Regions from separate parts of the Krasilnikovia sp. MM14-A1259 genome, predicted to be linked through region 1. Evidence: riboswitches for the same ligand, from Rfam matches in the RefSeq annotation. Region 1 holds a riboswitch; the other holds the start of a gene.

Evidence for each region. Region 1 has a riboswitch for thiamine pyrophosphate ahead of ACMCNK_RS30315 (ECF transporter S component). Riboswitches for the same ligand answer to the same signal wherever they lie in the genome.
Region 2: linked by a shared signal. The riboswitch ahead of thiE (thiamine phosphate synthase) and the one ahead of ACMCNK_RS30315 (ECF transporter S component) in region 1 are both predicted to bind thiamine pyrophosphate.

Annotation. Positions count from the first base shown of each region.
Region 1 is NZ_BAAGAJ010000002.1:6,665,409-6,669,471, reverse strand. It holds gene ACMCNK_RS30330 (hypothetical protein) at 1-580, shown strand, start outside; gene ACMCNK_RS30325 (DUF6328 family protein) at 601-1,119, opposite strand; gene ACMCNK_RS30320 (alpha/beta fold hydrolase) at 1,213-2,028, opposite strand; TPP riboswitch at 2,087-2,194, shown strand; gene ACMCNK_RS30315 (ECF transporter S component) at 2,245-2,823, shown strand; gene ACMCNK_RS30310 (ABC transporter ATP-binding protein) at 2,827-4,063, shown strand, end outside.
Region 2 is NZ_BAAGAJ010000002.1:5,920,308-5,924,370, forward strand. It holds gene ACMCNK_RS26905 (ABC-F family ATP-binding cassette domain-containing protein) at 1-1,443, shown strand, start outside; gene ACMCNK_RS26910 (hypothetical protein) at 1,524-1,907, shown strand; TPP riboswitch at 2,044-2,152, shown strand; gene thiE (thiamine phosphate synthase) at 2,167-2,793, shown strand; gene thiO (glycine oxidase ThiO) at 2,831-3,871, shown strand; gene thiS (sulfur carrier protein ThiS) at 3,862-4,062, shown strand; gene ACMCNK_RS26930 (thiazole synthase) at 4,059-4,063, shown strand, end outside.

The DNA.
Region 1 (4,063 bases):
TGCCGTCCGCCAGATCGTCACCGACCTGTGCGTCGTGCTGTGGATCTACCTGTGGATCCGCGCCGCGCTGTGGGTGCACTCGACCGTCCTGAAACTGGGTGTGCCCGGCGCGAAGCTGCAGAGCGCGGGCACGAGCATCGCCGACAACCTCGCCGACGTGGGCGGCAAGGTGGGCCGCGTACCCGTCGTCGGTGATCAGCTCACCAGGCCTTTCACCGGGGCGTCCGACGCGGCTCGGTCGCTGGCCGACGCGGGGCGCCAGCAGCAGGAACTCGTGAGCACCGTGGCGCTGCTGATCGCGTTCACGGTGGTGGTGCTGCCGCTCACGCTGGTGGTGCTGGGCTGGCTGCCGCTGCGGCTGCGGTGGATGCGCCGGGCCGGGGTGGCCAGCCGGGTCCGGGAACAGGCGGCGGGCCGGGATCTGCTGGCGTTGCGCGCCTTGACGCGCCGTCCGCTGAACGAGTTGACCCGGCTCGGCCCGGACATCGCACAGTCCTGGCGCGACGGCGACCCCGACGCGGTGGACGCGCTGGCCGCGCTGGAGTTGCGCAGCCTGGGTCTGCGCGCCGCCCGGCGCTGATCGGGTACGCCGGACCGCTGTCAGTCGTCCGCGACGAACTTCTCGTCCTCCTCCAGATCCTCGGCCTCGATCCAGCTCCGCCGCACGTACGGCACGACCACCCAGTGCGTCACGAACCAACCGCCCACGATGACCGTCAGGCTCAGCGCGGCCCAGATGTTCAGCAGATAGTCGGTGATCAGCAGCACGCTGCTGACCATCGAGACGAGCAGGCACGCGAGCCCAGCCGTGGCCATCCGGTGCGCGTACCTGACCAGTTCGGGCTTGCGACCCTGGCGGAACAGGGCGCGGTGGAACGCCACGGGCGCGATGAGCTGGGTGGCGGCGAACGCCGCGGAGATCAACGCCACCAGGTAGACGCCGCGCTGGAAATGGTTCGTGTGGGGGAACCCGTTGCTGAACGGCAGCGTCAGCAGGAATGCGAACAGGATCTGCACCCCGGTCTGCGCGACCCGCAGCTCCTGCAGCAGGTCGGCGAAGTTGCGGTTCCAGCGCTGCCGCTCGGTCTCGCCGGGCAGCCCGCCCTTCTCCCGGGCCATCCGCCCTCCCACGGTCACTCTCCGGCGCAAACCCGCGCAGTTCCCCGGTGCCGCCCCGCGGTTCCCCGGGGGCATCCCCGCAGCGGCGAACGGTCAAACACCCGTCCGCTCCAGCACCGCGTCCGCGAGTGCTCGGGGGGCCTCCTCCGGCACCCAGTGCCCCACGTCGTGCAACGCGACGAGCCGGTAGTCCGCATCGACACAGTCGCCGGTGGCCAGCGCGGCCGTGCGGCCCAGCACCGGGTCCGCCTCACCCCACACGTACGTGGTCGGCACGGTGATCTGCCCGACGCCCGCGAGCTGGCCTTTCGTGAGCGCCCGGTACCAGTTCAGGGCGCCGGTCAGCCGTCCCGGGGTGCGCATCGCCGCGGCGTACCCGGCCGCCCGCGGACCGATCGGTTTCAGCATCGAACGCAGCATCGCCCCGTCGCGGGCGAGCATCAGCCGTTCCGCGAACCGTGCCCGGAACATCCCCATGTACGCGAATCGCAGCCGTTGCCGCGGTTCCCGGCTCAGCGCGGTCGCCAGCGCCCGCGGGTGCGGCACCGACACGGACGTATACGAGCGCACCCGCTGGGGCTGCTCCGCGGCCAGCAGCCAGCCCACATGGGCACCCCAGTCGTGGCCCACCACATGCACCGAATCGAGACCGAGCGCGTCGAGCACCGCGACCGCGTCCGCGCACGCTTCGGGCAGCCGGTACGCGGCCACCCCGTCCGGGCAGGCTCCCGGGCTGTAGCCGCGCTGGTCCAGCGCGTACGTGCGCAGGCCCGCCTCGTGCAGCCGCGGGGCGATCAGCTCGAACTCGCGGTGGTCCTGGGGGAAGCCGTGCAGCAGGAGCACCGGCTCGCCGTCGGGCGGACCGTCGGCGTACACGTCGAAGGTGAGCCCGCGGGCCTCGATCTCCATCGCGATCCTCCCTCGCTGTTCCCCCGCACGACCTGGTGTTAGCGTCATCGAAACACATGCCATCCGACAGGGGAGCGCGCAGCGCTGAGAGTGCGGGCCGCCGGCCCGCAGACCCTCGAACCTGATCTGGGTAATGCCAGCGCAGGGAGTTCGGTCGTCTCCAGCCGAGTTGCTGGCGCGCGCCTTCTCTCGGTTCGCGATAGAGCTGGAGGCACCATGACCAACCGCTGGCGGACGATCGACATCGTGATCGCTTCGATCATCGCGGTCACGTTCGGCGTCGTCTTCTGGGCGTGGAACATTCTGTGGGGAGCCACGCAGGGGGCGTTCGCGTTCTTCCCGCCGGCCCAGACCGTGCTGTACGGGGTGTGGCTGATGCCGGCCGTGCTGAGCGGCCTGATCATCCGGAAGCCGGGCGCATCGCTGTACACCGAGACGCTGGCCGCGATCATCTCCGCGCTGCTCGGCGACCAGTGGGGTGCCACGGTGATTGCGCAGGGCTTCGTGCAGGGGCTCGGCGCGGAGCTGGCGTTCGCGGCGCTGCGGTACCGCTCGTTCCGGCTGCCCGCGGCGCTGTTCGCCGGGGCGCTGACCGGTCTCGGTGCCGCCCTGTTCGACTTCTTCGTCTGGAACGGCGCGTACGCGCTGTGGAGCTACCGGATCCCGTACGCCCTGCTGACGATCGTCAGCAGCACCGTGATCGCCGGGGTGGGCGGCTGGGCGCTGGTGCGGGCGCTGGCGCCCACCGGGGTGCTGGACCGCTTCGCGGCGGGCCGCGACCGCGCCCTGGTCTGACCGATGGCGGAGGTCGTGCTGCGCGGGTTCGGGTGGCGCCACGCCGGACGCCGCGCCTGGGCCGTACGCGGCGTCGACCTGCGCATCGCGCACGGCGAGCGGGTGCTCCTGCTGGGCCCCTCCGGGGCGGGCAAGAGCACCCTGCTCGCGGCGCTGGCCGCGCTGCTGCCCCGGGACTCCGGCGAGGCCGAGGGGGCGGTCGAGATCGACGGCCTGGACCCGCACAAGGCCCGCGAGCGCGTGGGCATCGTCTTCCAGGACCCGCAGACCCAGCTCGTCATGGCCCGCAGCGGCGACGACGTGGCGTTCGGGCTGGAGAACCGCGGGGTGCCCGCCGAGGCGATCTGGCCCCGGGTGGACGCTGCGCTGGGGCGGGTCGGCTTCCCGTACGCCCGGGACCGGCCGACCGCGGCCCTGTCCGGCGGTGAACAGCAGCGCCTCGCGCTCGCCGGGGTGCTGGCGTTGCGCCCCGGGCTGCTGCTGCTCGACGAACCCACCGCCAACCTCGACCCGGCCGGTGCGGCCCGGGTGCGCGACGCGATCACCCGTACCCGGGACCCGGACACCACACTGATCCTCGTGGAGCACCGGGTGGCCGAGGCGCTGCCGCTGGTCGACCGCGTGATCGTGCTCGAACCCGGTGGAGGGATCCGCGCGGACGGCCCGCCCGGGACCGTCTTCGCCACGCACGGCGCACGCCTCGCCGAGGAGGGGGTCTGGGTGCCGGGCCGGCCGGTCACGCCCCGCAAGGCCGTCGCCCCGCCGGCCGATCCTCTGGTACGGGCACGCGCGGTCGCCGTACCCGGCCGCCTCGCCGCGGTCGACCTGACCGCACACGCCGGGGAGGTCGTCGCCGTGACCGGCCCGAACGGGGCAGGCAAGAGCACCCTCGCGCTGATCCTGGGCGGGTTACTCCCCCCGGGTTCCGGGGCGGTCGAGGCGTTCGGTGACGCCCGGCCGCCGCACCGGTGGCGGGCCGCGGTGCTGGCCCGGCGCATCGGGTCGGTGTTCCAGCAGCCGGAGCACCAGTTCGTGACCGCCCGGGTCAGCGACGAGCTGGCGCTGGGCCCGCGCCGGCTGGGCCGCCCGGCGACCGAGATCGCCAGGACGGTCGACGAGCTGCTGCACCGGCTGCGGCTGACCCGGCTGGCCGGAGCGAACCCGCACACCCTGTCGGGCGGCGAGGCGCGGCGCCTGAGCGTGGCGACCGCGCTGGCGAGCGCCCCGCGGCTGCTGGTGC
Region 2 (4,063 bases), 750 kb from region 1:
GTCATGCGGCAGTTCATCGGAATGATCGGCGACGACCGTACGCTGGAGGACCTGGCCCTTTCGCTCGTGGCGCCGCCGTTGCGCGCGGCGGGTGAGCGCCTCGCGGCGGCCGCGGCGGCCCTTTCGGACACCGAGAAGTCGCAGCTCGGGTACGCCAACGCGCTCGCGCACTGGGGCGAGACCGGCGGGTACGACGCCGAGGTGCTGTTCGACACGGTCGCGGTCGCGATCCTGGACCAGCCGTGGGAGCAGGTGAAACACCGGCCGGTGCGTACCCTCTCGGGTGGGCAGCAGAAGCGGTTCGCGCTCGACCTGCTGCTGCGCGGCACGGACGAGGTGCTGCTGCTCGACGAGCCGGACAACTTCCTCGACGTCCCGGGCAAGCGGTGGCTGGAGGCGCGGCTGCGCGAATCCACCAAGTCCGTGCTGTACGTGTCGCACGACCGTGAACTGCTGGCCCAGACCGCGGGCCGGGTGGTGGCCGTCGAAGGTGGCAGTGCGTGGGTGCACCCGGGCGGGTTCGCATCCTGGCACGAGGCGCGGGCGCACCGGCACGACCGGCTGCTGGAGTCGCGGCGGCGCTGGGAGGAGGAGCACCAGAAGCTGCGCGAGCTGGTGCTGACGTTGAAGCAGAAGGCCACGTACAACGACGGGATGGCGTCGCGGTATCAGGCCGCGCAGACGCGGTTGCGCAAGTTCGAGGAGGCCGGGCCGCCGCCGCTGCCGCCCAAGGATCAGGCGGTGCGGATGAACCTGCGCGGCGGGCGTACCGGCAAGCGGGCCGTGGTGTGCGAGCAGCTGGAGCTGGAGAACCTGACGTTCCCGTTCGACCTGGAGGTCTGGTACGGCGACCGGGTGGCGGTGCTCGGCGCCAACGGCACGGGCAAGTCGCACTTCCTGCGGCTGCTCGCGGGCGGCGGCTCCGACCCGGACGCGGAGCACAAGCCGGTCGACGGCGCGCCGCTGGCACACGTGGCGCACGACGGCGTCGCCCGGCTCGGCGCCCGGGTGCGGCCGGGGCATTTCTCCCAGACGCACGACCGGCCGGAACTGCTCGACCGTACGCTCGTGGAGATCCTGTGGCGCGGCGACGACCACCGTTCCGGCGTGGACCGGGCCGGGGCCATGAAGGCCCTCAACCGGTACGAGCTGGCCGGCCAGGGGGATCAGAGGTTCGGGACGCTGTCCGGCGGGCAGCAGGCGCGCTTCCTCGTGCTGCTGCTGGAGCTGTCCGGGGCGACCATGCTGCTGCTCGACGAGCCGACGGACAACCTCGACCTGGCCTCGGCGGAGGCGCTGGAGGAAGGGCTGCGGGCGTACGAGGGCACGGTGATCGCGGTCACCCATGATCGTTGGTTCTCCCGAGGCTTCGACCGCTTTGTCCTGTTCCAGGGGGACGGCGAGGTGGTGGAGACACCCGAGCCGGTGTGGGACGTGCGCTGATCGTCCTCAACTCTCCGGGGCGGCCGCCGATGATCCGCTGAGCGCCCGCGGCCTCGGGCGTGTCCCTTCCCGGCCCGCTCATGGGGTCGCACCCCCAGGAGGAGTGGCGGTCCGTTCTCGAACCCCTCGACTTCACCCGGGAGCTCGCCGCGTACGCGGGCGACGGATCCGGCGACACCCAGGAAGCCACGACGGACGTGTCGGGTGCGATCACGTTGGCCGTCCGGGGTCGCCTCCGCGCCGTCGGTGCACACCCGCCCGGCAGCCGCCCGGTTTCCGTCACGCTGACCGGCGCCCAGTGGGTCTCGGTCGAAACGGAGCTGGCCTCGTCGGCGAGCATCGCCGACGAGATGGAGGGCGAGGGCGAAGAGGTCCCGGACGGTTCGGTGCAGTGGAAGCTGCTCGATCTGATCTCGGCCCGGCTGGGCGGCCCCACCCACCCGGCCCTGGGTTACGACCGGTAGCTCACCCGCACCGTCCTGACTGGAGCATCGGTACGCCGTTGGAGCGCTCCAACGGCGCGGGGACGGAGTGTGCCAAACCGGACCGGGGCGAGGGCGGGGTTTACGGCGGCCCGGGCGCACGGTTATCGTCCAGTCAGAACAACCTCACGGGAGTCCGGTGTACCGGGCTGAGAGGGGGGCTGCAGCCCCCGACCGTCGAACCTGATCCGGGTCATGCCGGCGCAGGGAGGAGTGAGTTGTGGGCTCTGCATTTCCCCGCCTGCACGTCATCACGGACGCGCGGCCCGGTCGCGACGCCGTGGGCGTGGTCGGCGCCGCCGTCGCCGCCGCCACCTCGGCCGGTACCCCGCACGCTCTGGCCGTGCAGGTCCGCGTCGAGGACGAGGTGACCGACCGGACGGCGTACGAGTTCGGGCTCGCGGTCGCCGGGATCTGCCGTCCAGCCGGCGTGTTGCTCCTGGTCAACGACCGTCTGGACGTTGCCGTCGCGATCGACGCCGACGGCGCGCACGTGGGCGCGGACGATCTCCCGGTGCCGGCGGCGCGCGGGGTGCTCGGCGCCACGGCGGTTCTCGGTGCGACGTGCCGCGAGCCCGATTCGGCGCGCGCCGCGGTCGCCGCGGGTGCCACGTACCTCGGGGTGGGGCCCGCGTTCCGGACCAGCACCAAGGCGGGGCTGCCGGACCCGCTGGGCCTGGCCGGCATCGCGGCCGTTGCCGCGGCGCTGGGGACGACGCCGGTCATCGCGATCGGCGGGGTGACCGCCGGGGCGGTTCCGGACCTGCGCACCGCGGGCGCGCACGGTGTCGCGGTGGTCGGTGCGCTGGCCGCAGCCGCGGACCCGCATGCTGCCACGACGGCTCTGCTCACGGCGCTCTCGGCATGAGTGAGTGCACCGAGCGCAGGCGGAAGGTGGGCACGTCATGAACGGCATGCCGGACGTGGCGGTGGTCGGCGGCGGGATCGTGGGGTTGTCCATCGCCTGGCGGGTGGCCCAGCGCGGCGCGCGCGTCGTCGTGCACGACCCGGGTCCGCCGGATCTGGGCGCGTGGCACGTGGCGGCGGGGATGCTCGCGCCGGGCGGGGAGTCGCCGTTCGAGAGTCCGGGGCTGGGGCGGCTGATGGCCGAGTCGGCGCGCCGCTGGCCCGGCTTCGCGGCGGAGCTGGGCGGGCAGACCGGCCGGGATCTCGGGTACGACGAGACCGGCACGCTGGGCGTCGCCCTCACCGTGGACGACGTGGCCGAGGCGAGCCGGGTGTGGCGCCACCTCGGGCTGACCCGGCTGGGCCCGAGCGCGCTGCGGGACCGCGAGCCGGCGTTGTCGCCCCGCGTGCGGGCCGGGGCGTACGTGCCCGACGACCGTCAGGTCGATCCGCGCCGGGTGGTCGGCGCGTTGCGGGCGGCACTGGGTGACGCGGTCGTGCCTTCGACCGTGGCCCGGCTCGACGAGGTGCGGGCGGGGCAGGTCGTGGTGGCGGCCGGGTGCGGCACCGCCGCGCTCACCGGGCTGCCGGTGCGTCCGGTCAAGGGGGAACTGCTGAGGCTACGGGGGGAGCCGGGCACGTTCCGGCACGTGGTCAGCGGCTACGCCGACGGGCGCCACGTCTATCTGGTGCCGCGCGCCGACGGGGAGGTGGTGGTCGGCGCGACCCAGCAGGAGCGTACGGATCGGACGGTCACCGCCGGTGGCGTGCTCGACCTGCTGCGGGCGGCGCTGGATCTGGTGCCCGCACTGCGCGAGTGCACGCTGACCGAGACGCTCGTGGGGCACCGGCCCGCCACCCCGGACAATGCACCGCTGCTCGGTGCGCTGGACGAACGAGTCGTCGTGGCGGCCGGGCACCACCGCAACGGGGTGCTGCTCGCCCCGGTCACGGCCGACCTCATCGCCGACCTGCTGACCGCCGGTACGGCGGACCCGCTGCTGGATGAGTTCCGACCCGGGAGGTTCGCATGCGCCTGACCGTCAACGGGTCCCCGCGTGCCGTCGACGACGCCGTCACGGTCGCGGGGCTGGTGGCTGTGCTCACCGAGGCTCAGCGTGGCGTCGCGGTCGCGGTGAACGGTGAGGTGGTGCCGCGTTCGCGCTGGTCCGCGGCGGTGCTGCGGGACGGCGACCGGGTCGAGGTGCTGACCGCGGCGCAGGGAGGATGAG